DNA from 3 places in the Streptomyces sp. NPDC001599 genome. Region 2 is predicted to be linked to each of the others. Evidence: riboswitches for the same ligand, from Rfam matches in the RefSeq annotation. Region 2 holds a riboswitch; each other region holds the start of a gene.
The links. Region 2 has a riboswitch for cyclic di-AMP ahead of ACFYZ3_RS30215 (M23 family metallopeptidase). Riboswitches for the same ligand answer to the same signal wherever they lie in the genome.
Positions count from the first base shown of each region.

Region 1: it holds a riboswitch for cyclic di-AMP, as region 2 does, so the genes downstream of both, ACFYZ3_RS13020 (peptidoglycan DD-metalloendopeptidase family protein) here and ACFYZ3_RS30215 (M23 family metallopeptidase) in region 2, are expected to answer to the same signal.
Region 3: it holds a riboswitch for cyclic di-AMP, as region 2 does, so the genes downstream of both, rpfA (resuscitation-promoting factor protein RpfA) here and ACFYZ3_RS30215 (M23 family metallopeptidase) in region 2, are expected to answer to the same signal.

Region 1 is NZ_JBIAVA010000004.1:40,401-47,708, forward strand. It holds gene ACFYZ3_RS13000 (transposase) at 1-153, opposite strand, end outside; gene ACFYZ3_RS13005 (MBL fold metallo-hydrolase) at 822-2,015, opposite strand; gene ACFYZ3_RS13010 (TetR/AcrR family transcriptional regulator) at 2,154-2,771, shown strand; gene ACFYZ3_RS13015 (SGNH/GDSL hydrolase family protein) at 2,823-3,608, opposite strand; gene ACFYZ3_RS13020 (peptidoglycan DD-metalloendopeptidase family protein) at 3,853-4,782, opposite strand; cyclic di-AMP (ydaO/yuaA leader) riboswitch at 4,787-4,944, opposite strand; gene ACFYZ3_RS13025 (tyrosine-protein phosphatase) at 5,369-6,166, shown strand; gene ACFYZ3_RS13030 (DUF6126 family protein) at 6,188-6,307, opposite strand; gene ACFYZ3_RS13035 (helix-turn-helix domain-containing protein) at 6,304-6,918, opposite strand; gene ACFYZ3_RS13040 (aspartate aminotransferase family protein) at 6,990-7,308, opposite strand, start outside.
Region 2 is NZ_JBIAVA010000015.1:21,114-28,421, forward strand. It holds gene ACFYZ3_RS30205 (PrsW family intramembrane metalloprotease) at 1-503, shown strand, start outside; gene ACFYZ3_RS30210 (aldo/keto reductase) at 528-1,472, opposite strand; gene ACFYZ3_RS30215 (M23 family metallopeptidase) at 1,630-2,673, opposite strand; cyclic di-AMP (ydaO/yuaA leader) riboswitch at 2,685-2,841, opposite strand; gene ACFYZ3_RS30220 (PP2C family protein-serine/threonine phosphatase) at 3,066-4,295, opposite strand; tRNA gene ACFYZ3_RS30225 (tRNA-Met) at 4,481-4,554, opposite strand; gene ACFYZ3_RS30230 (dihydrofolate reductase family protein) at 4,624-5,754, opposite strand; gene ACFYZ3_RS30235 (hypothetical protein) at 5,823-6,122, opposite strand; gene ACFYZ3_RS30240 (hypothetical protein) at 6,122-6,448, opposite strand; gene ACFYZ3_RS30245 (winged helix-turn-helix domain-containing protein) at 6,609-6,872, shown strand; gene ACFYZ3_RS30250 (MerR family transcriptional regulator) at 6,919-7,308, shown strand, end outside.
Region 3 is NZ_JBIAVA010000012.1:101,133-108,440, forward strand. It holds gene divIC (cell division protein DivIC) at 1-464, opposite strand, end outside; gene eno (phosphopyruvate hydratase) at 560-1,840, opposite strand; gene rpfA (resuscitation-promoting factor protein RpfA) at 2,088-2,816, opposite strand; cyclic di-AMP (ydaO/yuaA leader) riboswitch at 2,820-2,986, opposite strand; gene ACFYZ3_RS27760 (transglycosylase family protein) at 3,170-4,198, opposite strand; gene ACFYZ3_RS27765 (cytochrome P450) at 4,342-5,643, opposite strand; gene ACFYZ3_RS27770 (nucleoside triphosphate pyrophosphohydrolase) at 5,640-6,617, opposite strand; gene ACFYZ3_RS27775 (SurA N-terminal domain-containing protein) at 6,693-7,308, opposite strand, start outside.

The sequences.
Region 1 (7,308 bases), on a different contig from region 2:
TTTGTGGACGTTGAGGTTGTCCCAGATGAGCGCGATCGGGCCGCCGAGTTGCTGGTGGGCGGCGATCAGCAGGTCCCGGTAGTCGCGCCAGGAGAAACTCTTGCGTCCGTCGCGGCGGTACACACTGCGCCCGGCGGCCACCAGTAGCGGCATTCCGTCGACGGCACGGGCTGCCAGGTGGCCGTTTCCGTGCCAGCGGGGCAGGTTGAACCAGTGGGCGACGACCCGATCGAGCGCAGCGTCAGGGTCTCCGTAGGAAGTGCCCTTGGACCAGCCACTCACAGCGTCCGTGCCGGATACTGGCAGTTCGAAGCCGAGGTCGGGCAGGATCAGTTCGGTCCTGTCCGTGGAGGTGGGGTCATAGTCCTCGGTATGCAGCCTCCATGGGATCCCGGGCTTCGGGGAGCAGTCGTACTGGACGACCCCGGACACCTCAGTCCCGACCGGTCCGGCAACCGGCCCGTCATAGAGGGTGACCCGGCTCCCCCGGCCCATTGAAGAGGTGCACCGGTGACAGGGGAGTTTCGGCATCGAGCCAAGGTGACGAGGCAGACATGCGCCGCACCCCAGACGCTGCCACCGACACCGGCCGAGCGCTGCCCGGTCGGCCCCTTCCTGTGAACTCAGCGCCGCACGACGCGCGTTCGGACCACCACCCGAGACTGGCCTTCCAGAGATGGCAAGGGTCTGAATCGCCGAGCAGTGACTTCACCCTCCACTCGGGACACTCCGTCCAAGGCTCGCAGCAAACGACCCTGCTCGTCGGCAGGGAGACGCTCCGGCATCTGGACCATCTCCCCCAAGCTCGTCCCCGACCGACGTCACCTCTCCCCGGCGAGGTCGAGATCGCTTCTGCTCGTCCCCGCCACGCCTTCGACGATCCCGGGACGGCGCCACGGGTGCGCGATCGGACCGGACACCGCCCGCCACCACGCCTCCGCCGGCAGCTCCCCCGCCGGCTCGAACGGCTCCCCCGGCCGCGGGAACGCCACCGCCTGCCCGACCTCCTCGGCCGCGTCCTTCGTCCACTCCCCCGGCTCCGCCCACGCGTGCGGCGCCAGGTTGAAGGTGCCCCAGTGGATCGGCAGCAGTGCGCCGTGCGAGCGGCCGCCCTGGAGGTCGAGGTGGGCCCGGACGCCCTCCTCGGGGGTCATGTGGATGTCCGGCCAGAACTCGGCGTACGCCCCGAGCTGGATCATCGTGGCGTCGAACGGGCCGTGCGCGGCGCCGATGTCGCGGAAACCGTCGAAGTAGCCGGTGTCCCCGCTGTGGTACACGCGGTGCTCGGCACCGGCGACGACCCAGGACGCCCAGAGGGTGTGCTGGGTGTTGCGCAGCCCGCGTCCGCAGAAGTGCCGGGCCGGAGTGGCGGTGAGGGTGAGGCCGCCGACGCCCGTCGACTCGTGCCAGTCCAGCTCGCGCAGCCGGGCGGGCGAGACGCCCCAGTGTTCGAGGTGGGCGCCGACGCCGAGCGGCACGGCGAAGACCGTGTCCGTGCCGGCCAGTGCCTTGATGGTGGGCATGTCCAGGTGGTCGTAGTGGTCGTGGGAGATGACGACGACGTCGACCGGGCCCAGGGCGGCGAGCGGCAGCGGCACCGGGTGCAGGCGCTTGGGGCCGGCGAAGGGGAACGGGGAGCAGCGCTCGCCCCACACCGGGTCGAAGAGCACGCGCTGCCCGTCGATCTCGGCGAGCACGCTGGAGTGGCCCATCCAGGTCAGTCTGAGCCCCGTGGCGGGGGGCCGGGCGAGGTCGGCCAGGGTGGTGGCGTGCACCGGGACGGGCCCCCGCGGGGACCGGCGCAGCCGCGCCTCTTTGTTGAAGTAGATCTTGGCGAATTCGGCGGCCGAGCCGGAGGGCCGGGTCCGGGCGGTGCCCCCGGGATTCTGGAAGACGCCGTCGCGGAAGTGCGGCGATCTGCGGATGCGCGCCATGCGCTCACCGCTCGGGTCCGCGCCGAAGGCCGCGGGCCGGGGCACACCGAGCCCGGGACTCGGGGAACGGAAAGCGGCCACAGTACCTCCAGGTGGAGTGGTTCAGGCTCTCATTATGGTCGTCTCGTCCTACGTCACCTCGAACGACGGATGTCACATCCGTGTTCCCCAGTCCGCCGCGACCGGGAAGGGCGTCGGCGCCTGTATAGGGTGACGTGCGTGGGGAGAGTGCGGTTGAGCGTGGCGGAGCGGCGCGAGGAGCTGCTGTGCGCCGCCATCGAGCAGATATCGGCGCGGGGCGTGGCGGCGTTGCGGATCGCCGACGTGGCCGCGGCGCTCGGCGTCAGCAACGCCCTGGTGCTCTACCACTTCTCCACGAAGGAGCGCCTGGTCGCCGCCGCGTTCACCCATGCCGCCGAGGACGACCTCGCCCACTTGCGGGGGCTGCTCGCCCGTCGTACGTCGGCGCTGCGCCGTCTGCGGGCGGCCGTGCGGTGGTACGCGCCGACCGGCCCGGCCAAGGGCTGGCGGCTGTGGATCGAGGGATGGGCGGCGGCGCCGCGCGAGCCCGCGCTGCGGGAGGTCACGCGCGAGCTGGACCGCCAGTGGAAGGCGGCGATCGCCGAGGTCATCGCCGAGGGCGTGGCCGCCGGTGAGTTCTCCTGCCCCGAGCCGGACGCCGCGGCCCTGCGGCTGACGGCGTTGCTGGACGGGCTGGCGGTGCAGCTCACGTCGTACACGGGCACGGTGTCGCGGACCCGGGCGCAGGAGTGGGTGGACGAGGCCCTGGCCCGGGAACTGGGCCTGGAGCGGGCGGCGTTGACACCGCCGCGCTAGCCGCCGGCGCCCCCGGGACACCGGCCCGCCGGGACACCACCGGTGTCCGCGTCAGGCCACCGAGGCGATCCGCGTCTTGATGTCGTCCGGCGACAGCGTCCCCTTGGCCGTCACGTGGTCGCCCGACGACTCGCCCCGCAGGCGGCGCCCGATCCACGGCACCAGGTACTCGCGCGCCCAGTGCACGTCGTCGCGCCGGACGTCGAGCGTGCCGCGCGGCGGCAGGGGCGGCCAGGGCTGGTCCGGGTCGGCCGGGACGCGCAGGCCCAGGGCCTGCCCCGCGCGCAGCGCCACCCGGGTGTGGCCCTCCGGCGACAGGTGCAGCCGGTCGGCGTCCCACGCCCTGCGGTCCTGGACGCTCCTGAGCGACCACAGGTCGAGCACCGGGCAGCCGTAGCGGTCCGCGATGGCGCGGACGTGCCCGTTGTACGTGGCGATCTTGCCGCGCAGGTGCTTGAGGACGGGCACCCCGCGGGTGTCGAACCCGGTGGTCACCAGGACGGTCCCGGCCGCGGCGGTCAGCGCGGCCACCGCCAGCTCGAACCGCTCGGCGACCTCGTCGGGATCGGTGCCGGGCCGGATGATGTCGTTGCCGCCCGCCGCGAACGAGACCAGGTCCGGCGCGAGTCCGACGACCCGCGGGAGCTGTTCCGCCACGATCTGGTCGAGGAGCCTGCCGCGCACGGCGAGGTTCGTGTACGTGAAGTCGCCCTCGGGGCGCCGGTCCGCGAGCAGTACGGCGAGCCGGTCGGCCCAGCCGACGAACGCCCCGTCGGGGCCGGGGTCGCCGACGCCCTCGGTGAAGCTGTCCCCCACCGCCACGTACGACCCGATCACTGCTCTGCTGTCACTCTTCGAATCGTCTGCCACATCGGCCCATGATTCACCTTGGAATGTGACCTACGCGACCGTAGGAAGGGATTGACGGGCGGTGAGAAAGGCCACGCCTAAAGTATTCGTCAATTCCGGAATACGGCGAGGTCCTTGTACGGCGCGTGCACCGTGGTCCGGACACGCCGAAGGCCGGACCCGGGGATCGGGGTCCGGCCTTCGGTGCGCGGGGGCCGCGCGGAACCGGTCGTCAGACGGAGACGCCGTGCGAGCGCAGGAACGCCAGCGGGTCGATGTCCGAGCCGTAGTCCGGCGTGGTGCGGATCTCGAAGTGCAGGTGCGGGCCGGTCACGTTGCCGGTGGCACCGGAGAGGCCGACCTGCTGACCCGCCGTCACCGACTGACCGGCGGAGACGGAGAGCGAGGAGAGGTGGGCGTACTGGGCGTAGTGGCCGTCGGCGAGCTGGATGACGACCTGGTTGCCGTACGCGCCGCCCCAGCCGGCGGAGACGACGGTGCCCGCGCCGACGGCCTTGAGGGAGGTGCCGGTCGGGACGACGAAGTCGGTGCCGGTGTGGTAGCCGCTGGACCACATGCTGCCGGACTGGTGGTACGGGGTACCGACAGTGCCGCCCGCGACGGGGGAGGTGTAGCCGCTGGTGGTGCCCGTGGACTGGCTGCCGGTGTCCGAGGAGGAGGTCTTCTCGGCGTCCGTCGACTTCTGGGCCGGCTTGGCGGCGGCGGGCTTCTCGGCGGACTTCTGCGCGGGCTTGTGCGACTGCGCGGAGGACGGCGCCGACGGCTTGGCGGCCTGGCCGTCGATCGAGAGCTTGAGCCCGGGGTGGATCAGCGACGGGTCGGAACCGACGGCCTCGCGGTTGTCCGCGTAGAGCTTCTTCCAGCCGCCGTCGACGTCCTGCTCGTCGGCGATCTTCGAGAGGTAGTCCCCGCTCTTCACGGTGTAGGTGCGCGAGTCGGAGTTCTTCTCGGCGGCGGCCTTCTTGGCCGACGTCGGAACGGACTGCACGGCCTGCTCGGAAACGGAGTGCGCGGGAGCGGCGTTGGCGGCGGCGGCACCCATCAGCGGGAGCGCGAGCGCGGCGCCACCGGTTCCGGCGACGGCGATGGTGCGGGTCAGGCGCATGGCCCTGGTACGGCGGTGCTTACCCTTCGCGGGCATGGCGAATTCCTCTCCGGCGCCTGCGAGGTGAGCTGTCGGGTGCGGGCTGGAGATGCCCGGCCGCGTCGGAACGCGGCTTTACCCCAAGCCGTTCCGGGAACCGGAACAGGCAGTTCTACCTGTGGGTCCCCCGCTCCTGCCGTGTACGGGTGGTCGATGAGTGCGGGCTCCGGTCGGCGGCAGGATTAGGCGTCCGTCCGGATCGGTGGTGAACGTAAGGGACCAAGACGCAAGGGGACAAGCGAGGGGTTCCCTCGACAGGTGTTCCGATTGATCCTTTACGGGGATATCCGGTAACCCTGCGTCGATTTCCGTCGCGCGCTTTTACCTGAAGCCCCTTGAGAAACAGTTGAATTACGTGAACATGACGGGCAACGCACGGTCACGGATATGACGCTGCTCACGCGCCTCTCATTCACCCTGCGCCATTTCAGGGCCAGTTGTTATCAAGGCGCCAATTCGGACAGAAGGCTCTTATCTGCCCGGAATATGCCTCCGGGTGCGATTTCGCGCACAGGGGATGCCGTATCGTCGGGTGAAGCCCGTCGGCGAGCAGCGGCGGCGGGGCGGAGTGGGAGGAGCCCCCGTGACGCAGCAGGTCCCGTCGACCGAACCCGAGCTGACCGGCGTGCGCAACTTCCGGGACGTGGGCGGACTGCCGACCGTGGACGGGCGGCGGGTGCGGCAGGGGGTGCTGTTCCGCAGCGGTCACCTGGCTCACGCCACCGGGGAGGACGCCGCGTTCCTGGCCTCGCTGGGCCTGCACACGATCTTCGACTTCCGCAACGCGGCCGACCAGAAGCTCGAGGGCCCGGACGTCGAGCTGCCCGGCGTGCGCAACGTCAACCTGCCGCTGAGTGACCCGGCCGACGGCGCCGAGTTCTGGAAGATGGTCCGTGACGGCGACCTCGACCAGCTGCGCGAGATCCTGGCCGACGGCAAGGCCGCGGACCGCATGATCGGCTCCTACCGCTCGATCGTCACGGAGCGCACCGCGGAGCACTCCCGCATCCTGCACGCGCTCGCCGAGGACAGCGTCCCGGCCCTGATGCACTGCGCCGCCGGAAAGGACCGCGCGGGCCTGTCGATCGCCGTCACCTTGCTCGCCCTGGGTGTCGAGCGCGAGGCCGTCGTCGAGGACTACCTGAAGTCGAACGCCGCGCACCGCCGCTACAAGGTGCGCCGCAGCGGTTCCGCGGCCTCCGCCTACTCCCCCGAGGTCATGGAGCTGCTCAGTCCCCTGTTCGACGCGCGCGCCGAGTACCTGGCGGCGGCCTTCGAGACCGTCGAGGAGACGTGGGGCGGCGTCGACGCCTACCTGGAGCGGGGACTGCGGCTCGCTCCCGCGACCCGGGAGCGACTGCGCGAGCGGATGCTGGACTGAGCCACCCGCCTGCGGACGGCGCTACTTGGCGCCCACCTCGAACAGCAGGTAGAGGAAGCCGCCGAAGACGTGCCCCAGGGCGATGTAGACGACCAGCCGCACCCACAGGGCGCGCGGGAACTTCTCCTGCATGGTACTCATGGCGTCTCTCCAGGGGTCGGGCCGAGGCACAGGGCGGCCGTCGGGCTCTGCAGCAGGGTGTGGACGAACAGCAGCTCGACCCCGTCGAGGTCCTGCGCGGCGATCCGGTGCGGGGTCATCGAGTCGAAGTGGGCACTGTCGCCCGCGGTGAGCCGGTGCTCGGTGTCCCCGAGGCGCAGGAGCAACCGGCCCCGGAGGACGTGCAGCCACTCCTCGCCGGGGTGCACCCGCACGACGTCGCCCTGGGAGCCGTACGGCACCTGGACCCGCAGGGCCTGCATGCCGCGGCCCGGCGCTCCGGCCCGCCAGTACGTCCAGCCGCCCGCGGCGGTGGGTTCCATGTCGGCGGCGCGCACGACGGCGTCCCGGTCCGCGGCCGTCTCGCCCAGCAGCTCGGCGACGGTCGTACCGTAGACCCGGGCGAGGGACAGCAGCATCGGCAGCGCGGGCTGGCGCTGCCCTGTCTCCAGGCGGGAGAGGTGGGCGGGCGACAGCCCCGCGGCACGGGCCGCGGCCTCCAGGGTGAGGGCGGCCCGCCGCCGCAGCTCCCGCAGCTGGGGCGCGACGGCGGCGACCGCCCCCTCGGCGGGGCCGGTCTCGGAGGAGCTCATACCTCCATTCAGCCCGAATTTTGCCCGTCGGGCAAATTCTTTGCCTCAGAGGCAAAAACACCAGGGTGCGCTCAGCGGTTGGCCACCGCCTGCTTGACCAGGGTCTTCCCGAAGTCCCACATCAGGCCACCGCCATTGTGCGCGTCCTCCATCACCTCCGTGAAGGCGTCGACGAACCGGTCGGCGTCGTCGGTGTCGATGATCAGCGGCGGGATCAGTTTGATCACCTCGAGGTGGTCGCCGGACACCTGGGTCAGGATCCGGTGCCGTTGCAGCAGCGGCACGACCACCATCTGCGCGAACAGTCCCTTCCGCGCCGCCTGCAGCATCGTCCAGCGGCTGCGCAGCTTCAGGGACCTGGGCCGGCCGAACTCGATGCCGATCATCAGT
Region 2 (7,308 bases):
GGCAGCGCGAACTGGGCACCGTGCGGGCCGAGCTGCCCGCGTACGTCATGGCCGGCTGGCTCACGCCCGCGGAGCCGTACGCGCTCGGCTCGATGCGGGCCCGCCGCATCGCCCGGCAGTACGCCCGCCGGCACGCCGGGAAGGAAGGGGCGCGGGCGGTGGCGCGGTACGAGGCCTGCGCGACCTCGGTGGCGTTCCTGCGGCAGCGGGGCCGCCGGGGCAGGGCGGGCGCCGACTTCGCCGTCCGGGAGCGGGCGCTGCTGGACGCCCTGTGGCACCTGCGGAACCTCGCCCGTCCGGCGCTGGACCACGCCGCCCGTGCCACCGCCCCGCCGCCCGTGCCGGTGCCGGTGCCGGTGCCGGTGCCACCGTGGGCGTATCCGTACGGCGGGCCGCACGGCGCGTACGGACCCCGGACCGCACCCGCTCCCTACGCCCCGCACTACCCGTACGCGCCGCCGTACCACCCGTACGCCCCACCACCCGGCCCCCACCGGCCGTAGGTCCGCGGTACGAAGGCCGCCCGGTCAGGCGGACGCCCGGGTCAGCCTCCCGAGCTCGTCCTCCGTCAGGCTCAGCTCGGCCACGCCCAGCAGGGCCGGCAGCTGCTCCACCGTGCGCGCGGACGCGATCGGCGCCGCCACCGTCGGCCGGGCGGCCAGCCAGGCGAGCGCGACCGTGGCGACGGGGGCCTCGTGGGCCTCGGCGATCTCGTCCAGGGCGGCCAGCACCCGGCGGCCCCGCTCGGTCTCCAGGTGCTTGGCCGCACCGCCCGCCCGCGGGCTGTCCACCTCCGTGCCGGGCCGGTACTTCCCGGTGAGGAAGCCGGCCGCGAGGGCGTAGTACGGCACGGCGGCGAGACCCGCCCGCTCGGCGAGGTCGCGCAGTTCGCCCTCGTACGTGTCGCGGGAGACCAGGTTGTAGTGCGGCTGGAGGGCGACGTACCGGGCGAGGCCCTCGCGGTCGGAGAACTCCAGGGACGCCGCGAGCCGCTCGGCGGAGATGTTGGAGGCGGCGATGTGCCGCACCTTGCCGGCCTTCACCAGTTCGTCGAGCGCACCGACGATCTCCTCGACCGGCACCTCGGGCTTGTCGAAGTGGGTGTAGTACAGATCGATGTGGTCGGTGCCCAGGCGGCGCAGCGAGGCGTCGGCCGCGGCCTTGATGTTCGCGGCGGACAGGCCCGGGTACTCGGGGTGCTGGCTGACCTTGGTGGCGAGGACGACGTCGTCACGGTTGCCGCGGGCCGCGAACCACTGGCCGAGGACGGTCTCGGACTCGCCGCCGCTGTTGCCGTCGACCCAGGCGGAGTAGGAGTCGGCGGTGTCGACGAAGTTGCCGCCGGCCGCCGTGTAGGCGTCCAGGACGGCGAAGGACCGGTCCCGGTCGGCGGTCCAGCCGAAGACGTTGCCGCCGAGGGCCAGGGGGAAGACCTCGAGGTCGGAGGAGCCGAGCTTGCGCAGAGAAGTCATGTAGGGAGTCAACGACCGCGCCGGAGCGGACGATTCCGGCAGGCACGCAAAATCCCCGCAAACCAGCAACCGGCAAGCGGCAACCGGCAGCCCTGACGTCGGGGGGTCGCCGTCAGGACCGCCGGGGATCAGCGGGGCGCGTCGTGGGCGGGGCGGATCAGGGAGTGAGCCCCTTGCTCTGCAACCAGGCCATCGGGTCGATGCCGGTGCCGCCGTCGGTGTGGACCTCGAGGTGGAGATGGGCGCCGGTGACGTTGCCGGTGGCGCCGACGCGGCCGATGACGTCACCGGTGGTGACCTTCTGGCCGACGCTGACGTTGATGGAGGACTGGTGCGCGTACCAGAGCTCGGTGCCGTCGTCGAGGGTGAGCACCGTCTTGTAGCCGTACGACCCGTCCCAGCCGGCCGACGTGATGGTGCCGCTGTGCACCGCCTTGAGCAGCGTGCCCGTGGGGGCGGCGAAGTCGAGACCGGTGTGATGACCGGAGGCCCACAGGGAGCCGGCCTGGTTGAACGTGGAGGAGATCGTGTACGAGGAGGTCGGCAGCGTGTACTGCTTGGCCAGCTTCGCGAGCCGCTCGGCCTCGGCCTTCTTGGCGGCCTCCTCCTCAGCCTTCTTCTTGGCGGCGGCGGCCTTCTCCTCGGCCTCCTTCTCCGCCTTGGCGGCGGCGTCGGCGGCCTTCTTCTCGGCCGCGGCGGCGGCTTCGGCGGCGGCCTTGGTCTCGACCTGCGCCTGCTGCTGCTCGGCCTGCGCCATGATCCGGGCCCGCAGCGACTCACCGGCGCCGGTGGTGTCGGTGCCCGCCGCGCTGTCGGCGGCGACGGCCTGGGTGATGCCGCTGAGCGGGGTGGCGGAACCCTCGGGCTCCGCCTTCTCGTCGTCGCCGGGAAGGAGCGAACCGACGTTCGGCAGGTCCGGCATGGAGATGGACACCGGGGGCTTGCCGGTCTGCGCGCTGGCCATGCCGCCCGCTCCCACGGCGGCTATGACACCGACGCCGAGGACGGTGGAGCTGCGGGCCAGTCCGCCGCGCTGCTTGGCCACGCGGTGCCGGCCGCGTACGGGGCGGATGGATTCCGCGGTGGGATTCCACTCCTCCCAGGGACCCTCTTCGGCGCGGTAGCCGTCGTAGCCGAAGGTGTCGGTGCCGTGCCCACTGGGCGCGGACGGGGCCTCGGGGGCAGGCCGGTTGGACGCCACGTGGGCGTACTCCTTTCCTTCCTTTCGCCTACCGGGTTAGCTGACGGGTTCGGAGCAGGAAGGTCTCCTACGGGTGTCTGCCGACCGTGTCTCCACGACGGCATACGCCCGATTCACCCCAATGTGGTGGTTCCCCGGTTCCCTTGCGGGATTCGGCGCGTGCGCACGGAGCCGCCTTCTGTGACGGCTGGGACGACCGCGCTGCGTTATCGAACGTTAATAGACGCGAGGCTCCGATTCCAAGCGGTTCCCCTTGATCATTACCTGATACGGGCGGGACGTACGCCTCACGACCGGTGAAAACCGGGCGAGTTGACCCGGCCTCAGTATTCCTCTTCGCGCCACTTTCTTCTGACGGTGTATCAGTTGTTATGCGCAGGGGGGTCGCGCTGTCACGGCTCGTGACAATGATCATGATCGCCGGGCCGGGGACGCCGGACGGCGAGCAGCGCCATGTCGTCCGCCATGCCGCCACCGGAGTGCCGGCGCACGTCCTCGGCGAGGGTGTCGAGCAGGCTCGCCGGATGCGGGAAGACGCGGCCGGCCAGCCGCGCCTGCGGATCGTAGAACTCGCCCTTCGCGTCCCGGGCTTCGGTCAGCCCGTCGGTGTAGAGCAGCAGCGTGGCGCCGCCGGGGAAGGCGACCTCCTCCGCCCGGTCGGGCCACACGCCCAGCTCGCCCATGCCGAGCGGCAGCGCCGACTCGTGGGCGGGCAGCGGGCCGAGGGTTCCGTCGCCGTAGAGCAGCAGGGGCGGCGGATGGCCGCGGTTGACGATGCGGACCGTCCCGCCGCCGTGCGGGAGTTCGGCGAGCACGGCGGTGGTGAAGCCCTCGAAGGCGTCCAGTCCGTCGCGCCGGGTGCCCTCGCGCGCCAGCGCCCGCTCCAGGCGCTGCGCCACCGCCTCCAGCGTCGCCTCCTGCTCGGCGGCCTCCCGGAAGGCGCCGATCACGACGGCGACGGCGGCCACCGCACCCATGCCCTTGCCGCGCACGTCACCGACGATGAGCCGGACGCCGCGGGCGCTGTCCTGCACGGCGTACAGATCGCCGCCGATGAAGGCGTCGGCCTGCGCGGCCTCGTAGCAGACGGCGATCTCGAAGCCCGCGATCCGCTCGGTGGGTTCGGGCAGTACGGCACGCTGGGCGGCCTCGGCGATCTCGCGGACGGAGACGAGGCGCTCGCTGCTGCGGCGGACCATGCCGTTCACGAGGACGGCGAGCACGGCGACCGTCGCGATGGTGATCAGCTCGGTGAGGGAGTCGACGTAGTGGATGACGCCCTTGCCGAGTTGCAGCCCGATGACCACGGCGACCACGGCGACGCCGGTGAGCGCCGTGCCGCGCCGCGAGTAGAGCGGGGCGGCGATCAGGGGTGCGGCCGTGTAGAGGGGCCCGGCGGTGAAGTACCTCGGGGTGAAGATGTCGTACAGGATGGCGACGACGATCAGCAGCACGGGGAGCGCGTGCACGAAGGTCCGCCCGTACCCGGCCCGCCGCCGGGGTTGCGGTGGCCCGGAGGGCGACCCGGGCAGCGCCTCGTCGCCGAGCCCGAGCCCCGGGTCGGGCACGGGATCGCCGGGGAGCCGGCCACCGGCCCTGGCGGCCGCTCCCTCGTCGTCCACGTCACCTGGCCGCACCACTCGTCTCCCGCCGCCCCGTACGTCCGCGCCGCTCGCCGTCCCGGACTCCAGGGTTCCGGGGGCGGGGGCGGGCGGCGAGCGGTGAGCGGCCGACCGGATGACACGCGGCACCCGCGGAAACGCACCGAGGGCCGGAACCCTTTCGGATTCCGGCCCTCGGCCTTCAGTAGCGGGGACAGGATTTGAACCTGCGACCTCTGGGTTATGAGCCCAGCGAGCTACCGAGCTGCTCCACCCCGCGTCGTTGTGTTCACCACTGTACGTCATCCCGGGGGCGGAATGCACATCGGTATCTCCCGCCCCGCTCTCCCTACCCCTCCAGGTGGCGGTTGGGCGCCTTCGCCCGCTGCGCGTACTCGGCCAGTACGACGACGGCGGCGCCCGCGGCGGTGAGCACCCCGCTGCCGTCCGCCCCCGCCACGAAGGTGTCCGGCTCCCGCCAGGCCGTGACGACCCGGCGTACCCCCGCGTCGAGGATCAGCCGGGCGCAGGGCGCGGGCCGGGAGGCCCGGCGGGCACAGGGCTCAAGGCTGCTGTAGACGGTGGCGCCGGCGAGCCGCGAGTCCCCCGGGTCGACCTTGGCGAGCGCGGCCTCCTCGGCGTGCACGACCGGATCACCGCCCTCCCGCGAGTACCCCCGCGCCAGCTCGCTCCCGTCGGCGGCGACCACGACCGCCCCCACGCTGAACGCGGTGTCCGACGGCGGACACAGCTCGGCCAGCTCGCAGGCGAGCGCCAGCCAGCGCCGGTCGGCGGCGGCGACGCGGTCACCGGAGCCGGGTGCGGTCGGCAGGTACCGCATCAGCACGACGTCCTCGATCCGCCGCGTCTCGACCAGCCGCAGCCGCCCGCCCTGATAGGCACCGGGCCCGAACAGCCGGGGCGCGGCCGGGTCCCCGACCAGGAGCGGCGCGAGGACGAGCTGGAGCTCGTCGGCGAGTTCCTGCTGGAGCAACTGGGTGTGGACGGTCCCGCCCCCTTCGACCATGAGCCGCCGCACGCCCCGCCGGTCGTGCAGGTACTCCAACGCCGCCGGCCAGTCGAGGTCAGGCCCCAGAGACACCACGTCGGCACCGATCCCGAGCGCGCGGGCCCGCCGGGCACCGTCGTCCGTGGTCAGCAGCACCTTGTCCCCGCCCGTGTGCCAGAACCGCGCCGCCGGATCCAGCTCACCGCTGCCACTGACGGTGACCTTGAGCGGGTACTCCGCCCTCCCGTCCGCGACCCGGGCCGCCCGCCGCTCGGCCGAGTTCACCAGCAGCCGCGGATTGTCGGCCCGGATCGTCCCGGCCCCGACCAGGATCGCGTCGACCGACGCCCGCACCTCGTCCACCCGGTCGAAGTCGGCGGGGCTGGAGAGCAGGAGCCGTTCGGGGCCGGTGTCGTCCAGGTAGCCGTCGAGGGAGACGGCGGCGGAGAGGAGGACGTGGGGAAGCGGCATGGGCGGCACTCCGGGAGGCAGACGGGCGGCGGGGTCCGGCGGGCACACACTAGGCGCCGCCGCTGCCCCTACGGTTCACCGTGGTCCGTGGACAGGCGCCGCCCCCTCGACTCCGCCACCCGCAGCGCGTCCGCGAGGCACTCGGTCAGGCGGATCGCGGTGTAGCGGACCTCCGCGTTCGGGGACACCGGGTCGCCCAGGACGCCGCGCGCCGAGCGGAGTACGTCCAGCCCCTCGGCGAGCTGCCGGACCTCCGTCTCGTCGGCGAGCCGGGACACGAATCCGCTGCCGTCGCCGGGGGCGAGGAAGCAGGGCTTGCCCTCGGCCGACAGCCAGGGCAGCAGCCGTAGCGCGGAGTGCGGTGTCATCACGCGGCCGCCTTCCGCGCACCGACGACGTGCTGGTCCAGGTCGATGCCGAAGTCGGCGGCGAGCACGAGGGCGAGGCGGCGGTGCCGCTGGCGGGCCGGTTCCTGCTCGTGGGCGGCGACGTAGGGGCGGACGAGGCGGGAGGCGGCGCCGTCGAGGGGGAGGTGACGGCAGTACGGGGAGTGGTGGAGCGGGAGGCGGACGGGGGCGGTGGGGCGAGGGGTGCTCCGGGCTCGGTGGCGTGGGGCTCCTGCACGGTGGGTTCCGGTGCCGGGGCCGAGGAGAAGGGTCAGCCAGTGGGCGATGCGGTGGATAAGGTCGTGCATGTCGACGCTCCTTGTAAGCGTTGGCCGCGCCCCGGGGCCCTGCCAGGCCGCCGGGGTCTCTCATGAATGACTGTGCACTCGGACGCATTAGGTAGCAATAGGAAGCATACGGATGCACCCATACGTGGTAGAGCGCTAGTCGTCGCTTTAACGTGCAGGCATGGCTGACGAGCGCGACTGGAGACCCGACCTGGCAAGTCACGTCTACGTGTACGTGCAGGTCGTGCACCACATCGCCGAAGAGATTCGGACGGGACGACTGCCCGTGGGCGCACGTCTCCCTGCGGAGCGTGATCTCGCGGAGCAGTACGGCGTGGCCGTGAACACCGTCCGTCGGGCTGTACGCGAGCTGCGCGAACAAGGACTCGTCATCACCGTGCCCATCAAGGGAACCTTCGTGCGCGCAGAGAAGCCCACCGGCTGACGCCCCGTCTTGACTCTCCAGTGGCTGGAGACCGCAGGGTGGGCTCATGAACGGCGCGACGCCCCCGCACTCGATCGGTGAACTGTCGGCACGTACCGGCGTGTCCGTACGGACGATCCGGTTCTACTCGGACACCGGACTGCTGCCCCCCACCGACCGCACCCCGGCCGGCTACCGCCGTTACGGCGAGGCGGCCCTGGACCGGCTCCACCTCATCGGCGTCCTGCGGGAGCTGGACGTCGATCTGACCACGGTCCGCCGCGTCCTGGACGGTGACCTCTCCGTCGCCGAGGTCGCCGCCGCGCACGCCGACGCCACCGCCCTCCAGATCCGCGCCCTGCGGCTGCGGCACAGCGTGCTGCGGCTCGTTGCCCGGCGCGACGCCAGCCCCGAGGAGACAGTTCTCATGCACCGGATCGCCCGCCTCACCTCCGAC
Region 3 (7,308 bases), on a different contig from region 2:
GCGTCGGCCTTGTCGACCGCGTCCCACACGTTCCGGTACCAGGGGCGGTCGGCGGCGCCGGCCCGGGCGCGGGTCTGCTCGGCCGCCTCCGGGTCGACGACGACGAACCCCGTCTCCCCCGGCATCACGTAGTGCAGCCGCAGCCGGACCTGCTGCTCAGCGTAGGCGTCGTCCTGCCAGCGTGCCTTGAGGTCGCGCAGGTCCTCGACCCGCTGCCGGGTCTCCCGCTGCTCCCGCTGGAGATCGGCGATCTCGGCGCGCTGGGCGACGTACTGCCGTATCGGGTAGGCGAGCGCCACGACGAGCGAGCAGAGCACCATGGCGAGCAGCGCGGCCCGGCCGGTCAGCCGGGAGCGCCGGGCCTGGCGCTTGGTCTGCGAGCGGTAGACCCGGGCCGCGGTCTGTTCCCCGATGATCCGGATCCTGGTCGCGGTGGAGAAACGGTCCCGGTCCTTCACGGCCATCTGGTCTCCGCCTCCCGTGCACGCGCGTACGTCCCCGCACACGGTACGGGACCGGGTACGGGGACGTACGTACGACGCTGCCTTCTACCGGGTCGTCAGCCCTTGAAGCGGGGGAACGCGCTGCGGCCGGCGTACACCGCGGCGTCGTCGAGGATCTCCTCGATGCGCAGCAGCTGGTTGTACTTGGCGACGCGCTCGGAGCGGGCCGGGGCGCCGGTCTTGATCTGGCCGCAGTTGGTGGCGACGGCCAGGTCGGCGATGGTGACGTCCTCGGTCTCGCCGGAGCGGTGGGACATCATGCACTTGAAGCCGTTGCGCTGGGCCAGCTCGACGGCGTCCAGGGTCTCGGTCAGCGAGCCGATCTGGTTGACCTTGACCAGCAGGGCGTTGGCCGAGTTCTCCTCGATGCCGCGGGCCAGGCGCTCCGGGTTGGTGACGAACAGGTCGTCGCCGACCAGCTGGACCTTGTCGCCGAGCTTGGCGGTGATGGTGTTCCAGCCGTCCCAGTCGTCCTCGAACAGCGGGTCCTCGATGGAGACCAGCGGGTACGCCTCGACCAGCTCGGCGTAGTACTCGGTCATCTCGGCGGCGGTGCGCTGCTTGCCCTCGAAGGCGTAGGAGCCGTCCTTGTAGAACTCGGACGCGGCGACGTCGAGCGCGAGGGCGATCTGCTCGCCGGGGGTGTAGCCGGCCTCCTTGATCGCCTCGAGGATGAGGTCGAGGGCCTCGCGGTTGGAGCCGAGGTTCGGGGCGAAGCCGCCCTCGTCGCCGAGGCCGGTGGCCAGGCCCTTGTTCTTCAGGACCTTCTTGAGGGTGTGGTAGACCTCGGCGCCCCAGCGCAGGGCCTCGGAGAAGGACTCCGCGCCGATCGGGGCGATCATGAACTCCTGGATGTCCACGTTGGAGTCGGCGTGCGAGCCGCCGTTCAGGATGTTCATCATCGGCACCGGCAGCAGGTGCGCGTTCGGGCCGCCCAGGTAGCGGAAGAGCGGCAGGTCGCTGGCCTCGGAGGCGGCGTGGGCGACGGCGAGGGAGACGCCGAGGATGGCGTTGGCGCCGAGCGAGCCCTTGTTGTCGGTGGCGTCCAGGTCGAACATGGCCTGGTCGATCAGGCGCTGCTCGGTGGCGTCGTAGCCGACCAGCTCCGGGCCGATCTGCTCGATGACGGCCAGCACGGCCTTCTCGACGCCCTTGCCGAGGTAACGGCCCGGGTCGCCGTCACGCAGTTCGATGGCCTCGAAGGCACCGGTGGAGGCGCCGGAGGGAACGGCGGCACGCCCCGTGCTGCCGTCGTCGAGGCCGACCTCGACCTCGACCGTGGGGTTGCCTCGGGAGTCCAGGATTTCCCGGGCTACGACGACGTCGATGGACGGCACGAGCATCTCCTTCTTCAATGTGACGCTTCGATGTGGCGCTTCGGTGGGCCGCGGTCCGCGGGACCGCGACGGCTCTGCGGGACCGAGCCTAACCGGCTCCGGGCGATCGGCCAGCCGATCGCCCACCCGCTGGACAGAACCGAGAGTAAATTGTTTCCGAACGGAACAAAGGCGGAACATGAAAATCCCGCCCCGGTGCGTACGGGGGAACACGCACCGGGGCGGGAGTCGCGGGGCGGGCCGCCGCCTACTTCAGGTGCAGCTGCTGGCCCGGGTAGATCAGGTCGGCGTCGTCGACGATGTCGTCGTTCAGCTTGAACAGCTTCGCCCAGCCGCCCTTGACGTCGTGCTCCTCGGCGATCGAGCTGAGGGTGTCGCCCTTGACGACCTTGTACTCGCCGTCGCCCTTCTCGACCTTCTTGCCGGTCGGGGTGGTGACGGTCTTCTTCGCGGGCTTCTCGGCCTTCGGCTCGGCGGCCGGGCGCTCGGAGGAGCGGGAGGCCTTCTGCTCGGTGGAGCGCTCGGCGGTGGAGCCGCTGCTCTGGCTCTGCGAGCTCTCGGAGCTGGAGGAACCGCTGTCCTGGGAGCCGCCACCGGTGTACGCGGCGCCCGACAGGCCGGTGCCGCAGACCGGCCAGGCACCCTTGCCCTGGCCCGCGAGCACCTTCTCGGCGATCTCGATCTGCTGGGACTTGCTCGCCTGGTCGGCGGAGGAGGCGTACTGCGTACCGCCGTAGGCGGCCCAGGTGGAGGCGGAGAACTGCAGACCGCCGTAGTAACCGTTGCCGGTGTTGATGGACCAGTTGCCGCCGGACTCGCACTGGGCGACGGCGTCCCACTCGGACGCGGTGGCGGCGGAGGCGTTGCCGGCCGCCATCAGCGGGGCGGCGACGGCGGCACCGGTGACGCCGGCGACGGCGATGACTCGGGTGGCCTTGGACGGGCGACGGTGCTTGCCCTTGCCGGAAAACAGCATGGTTGATCCCCTCACCGACGCCTGCGAGGTGAGCTGTCGGGTTCGGGCCGGTTGAGTTGCCCGGCCGGGTTCCTCGCGGAACTCGGCTTCACCCCTAGCCACTCCGGCTCAACTGCCCGGTGCGGCGCTTACCTTGGGTCCCCCGCTCCTGCCTGCGGCGCTTGACGCGACGACTGTTCCCGTACGGCCGCTGGCAGGATTCGGCGTTGCGGCTGTCGGGGCCCGCGGTGGCGAGCGGTCATGACCGTAGACACGCGCTCCGCGGATTTTCAAAGACGATCACGGCTTCTGAGACCTATCTCTCACGAGATCCAAAAGGGACATACAGTCCCTAACCGTGACGTGAACTCCCCCTACTTTTCGCCCGATTCGCCCGTGACCGTGAGCGTCTGACCGGGCAGGATGTGGTCGGGGTCGGCACCGACGACCGCCTCGTTGTCGGCGTAGAGCGCGTGCCATCCGCCGTCGACCTCAAGGGAGTCGGCGATGGCCCAGAGACTGTCGCCGGTGCGGACGACGTAACAGCCGTCCCCGGCCTCTCGCTCGTCACCGTCGCGCGAGGCGTGCCGGCCCGCCGTCGGGTCCGTACGGCCCTCCCCCGTCGCATCCTCGTCCGCACTGCCGCCGCGGTGCTTGCCGGAGCCGGACGAGCCCTCGGTGCCCTGCGGTTCGGCACTGGCGGAGGGGTCGGATTCGGACGAAGTGTCCGGCTTGGTGGATTGGTCCGCACCATCGGACGAGGCGTCAGACGACGGCGAGGAAGAAGCCGAAGAAGAGGGCGAAGGGGACGAAGAGGACGCCCCGGACTCCGACTCCGGAGTTTCGGCCGTACCGGTCGAGCCGGTTGAACCGGTCGAACCGGATGACTCGGATGACGGGGACGACTCGGGCGATTCGGTGGTCGCGGGTGATTCGGACGACTTGGTGGTGTCCTGCGCCCCCGAGGAGTCCGACCCCTCCGACGCCCCGTCACCGGCCGTGCCGGAGCCACCGCCCGTGATCCCGGAGTCGCTGCCCAGGCCGGCCAGCAGACCGCAGGTCGGCCAGGCGGCGATGCCCTGGGCCGCGTGTATCTTCTCGGCGATTCTTATCTGCTGGGAGCGACTGGCCTGGTCGGCGCTGGGGGCGTAGTCCAGACCGCCGTACTGCTCCCAGGCCTCCTGGGACAGCTGAAGGCCGCCGTAGTACCCGTTGCCGCTGTTCTGGCTCCAGGCGCCGCCGGTCTCGCACTCGGCGACCTGGTCCCAGTTCGCGGAGTCGGCCGCGTGGGCGCCGGTGGCGCCGAGCAGCGGGATCGCGATGGCGGAGCCGGTCACTCCGGCGGCGACGACCAGTGCGGGTGCCTGGCGGGGGCGGCGGTGACGACCGTTCCCGGAGAGCATGCGACGACCTTTCACGAGACGACGGGGACCACGCGGCGGTTGACGCTCGACACCACGTTGATCCGTGAACGTATAGGGAGATCATCGCTTGTCACAAGTTCATGCCGCGCAGATCACGTGAAGATCACAGAGTTGAGCGCGTGTCACTTTTGCTTCGGCGACGGACCGTTGTCCGCCGGTGACGCGGGCGGTGTGAACGAGACGGGCAAGGTGCGCAGACCTCGCATGATGAGGCCGCCGCGCCACCGGAGTTCGGCCGGGTCCGCGGCGAGGCGGAGGTCCGGCAGCCGGGTGAGGAGCGTCGCCAGCGCCGTCTGCCCCTCCAGCCGGGCGAGCGGGGCGCCCAGGCAGTAGTGGATGCCGTGGCCGTACCCGAGGTGCTGGCTGTCGCGGCGGGCGAGGTCCAGGGTGTCCGGGTCGGTGAACCGCTCCGGGTCCCGGTCGGCGGCGGCGAGGACGACGAGGACGGGGTCGCCGGCCGCGACGTCCTGTCCGCCGATGGTCAGCGGCCGGGTGGCGAAGCGCCAGGTGGCCAGCTCCACCGGGCCGTCGTAGCGCAGGAGTTCCTCGACGCCGGTCTCCAGCAGGCCGCGCTCCCCGGCGGCCAGGGACGTTTGCAGCCGCTCCCGCTGCCCGGGGTGGGTGAGCAGGGCGTAGGTGCCGTTGCCGACGAGGTTGACGGTGGTCTCGAATCCGGCGAAGAGCAGGATGAAGGCCATGGCCGCCGCCTCGTTCTCGGTGAGGTGCTCGCCGTGGTCGGAGGCGCGGATCAGGGCGGAGATGAGGTCCTCGCCCGGGGCGGGCTCGGGCGGCAGCGCGGCACGCTTGCGGTGGATGAGGTCGGCGAGATAGCCGCGCATCTTCTTCACCGACCGCGCGACCCCGCCCCGCGGGCCTCCGCCGTGACGGATCATCATGCCCGCCCAGTCCCGGAAGTCGTCCTGGTCCTCGCGGGGAACGCCGAGCAGGTCGCAGATGGCGTAGATGGGCAGCGGGAAGGCGAACTCGTGGATCAGATCGGCGGAGCCGGTGGCGGCGAACCGGTCGATGAGGCCGTCGGCCAGCTCCTGCACCCGGGGCGCGAACTCGGCCACGCGGCGGGGCGTGAACGCCTTGCTGACCAGCCGTCGCAGCCTGGTGTGGTCGGGCGGGTCGATGTTGAGCAGATGGGTCATCAGCTCGGCCTTCCGCTCCCCCGGAATGCCGGTCTTGCCCTTGGCGTGCGCGGGCTCGGCGTGGTGGGCCGGGTTCTTGGACAGCCGCGGGTCGGCGAGGGCCTGCTTCGCGTCGGCGTACCGGGTGACCAGCCACGCCTCCACTCCGCTGGGCAGCCGGGTGCGGTGCACGGGGGCGTGCTCGCGCAGCCAGGCGTAGGCGGGGTAGGGGTCGCTCGCGAACTCCCAGGTGAACAGCTCGGGGACCGGGGCGGAAGAGCTGCCGGTCATCCCTCTGCCGTCCGGATCGCGTCCCGGTAGGTGCGGGCCGCCGCTCTCAGGGCCGCCTCGGGGTCGGTGCCCTCGGACTCGGCGCGGGCGGCGAGGGCGAGCAGGTCGTAGCCGATGCCCTCGCCGGAGGGCAGCGGGACGTCGAGGCCCGCGGTGCGGACGCGGGAGGCGAGCTTGGCGGCGAGGGCCAGGCCGGGCTGGCCGAGGGGGACGCCCTCGGTGACCGAGGTGCGCTGCTTCTCGGCGGCCTTGGTGCGCAGCCAGTGGGCGCGGACCTCCTCGGGGGTGTCGGCCGTCTCGTCGCCGAAGACGTGCGGGTGGCGGTGGATGAGCTTGTCGACGATGGTGCCGGCCACGTCGTCCACGGAGAACGGGGCGTCGGGGTCCTCCTCGGCGATGCGGGCGTGGAAGACGACCTGGAGGAGCACGTCGCCCAGCTCCTCCCGCAACTCGTCGCGGTCGCCGTCCTCGATGGCCTCGACGAGTTCGTACGCCTCCTCGATGGCGTACTTGGCGAGGCCCTTGTGGGTGCGCTGCGAGGACCACGGGCATTCGAGGCGGATGCGGTCCATGACCTGGACGAGGTCGAGGAGGCGGGCGCCCGGGAGGTCGTAGGAGGCGGGGAGCAACTCGAGGTCGGGCATCCGGACGCGTCCGGAGCCGGCGAGGCGGGCCAGCGAGTCGGTGAGCGCGGGCTCGCCCTCGCCGGTCGCGACAACGACCGCGGTACGGCCGCCGGCGCAGGCGTCCACCAGTTCCTCGGCGGTCGGGGTGGCCTCCTCGACCCGTATCCCCGCCTCGCGCAGATAGGGCAGCTGGGGGTGGGCTCCGTCGGCGCACAGGACGCGGTCGGCGGTGCGCAGGGCCTGCCAGGCGGGCCAGGACAGCAGGCCGGGGGCGACGCGGTGGCTGGTGGTGAGCAGGACGATGCGGCCCTGGTCGGGGGCGGTCGCGTCGGCGGTGGTTGCGTTCACTCCTCGAACCTAACGCACACCGCCGACGACCCCCGAGTTGTCCACAGGGGGTCGTATCGCCGCTGGTCAGTGGTGCTACGCGGGCTGCTGGGACCCCGCCGCCGTGATCTCCCGCACCCACGGGGTCCGGGCGTCGACGCGGCTGCTCTTCTGGACGTCCCAGGCGCCGTAGCGCGGGTTGAGGTCGACGTCGAGCTTCTTGGAGGCCTCGGACAGGGCCTGCCAGAACTCGGGCCGGCTGGTGTCGGTGCCGAGGCTCTGGGCGAGCTTCTGGGCCTCGATCTGGACGAGGAGGTTGTCGTCGAGGCGGTCGGGGGCGACGCCGTACTGCTGGAGCCAGACCGTCTCCAGCTGCTCGGGGCCGCCGGCCTGCTTCTCCAGCTCGCCGCGCATGTCCTGCACTTCCTTGCGGCTGACGCTCACCCCGGCGTCCTGGGCGGCGCGGTGCAGGACCCGGTCGAGGACCATGCCGTGCAGGGTGTCGCGGGTGAGGGTGCCGGTCCGGGCGACGACCTGCTGGTACTGGGTGTCGTCCGGGACGGCGGCGCGCTGTGCCTCGCGCACCTCGTCGACGCGGTTCTCCAGCTGGGCGACGGTGATCCGCTGGTCGCCGACGACGGCCGCCGCGCCCGGATGGGCGTCGTTGCCGCAGGCGGTGAGCAGGGGTGCCGCTGCGGCGATCGCGGCGGTG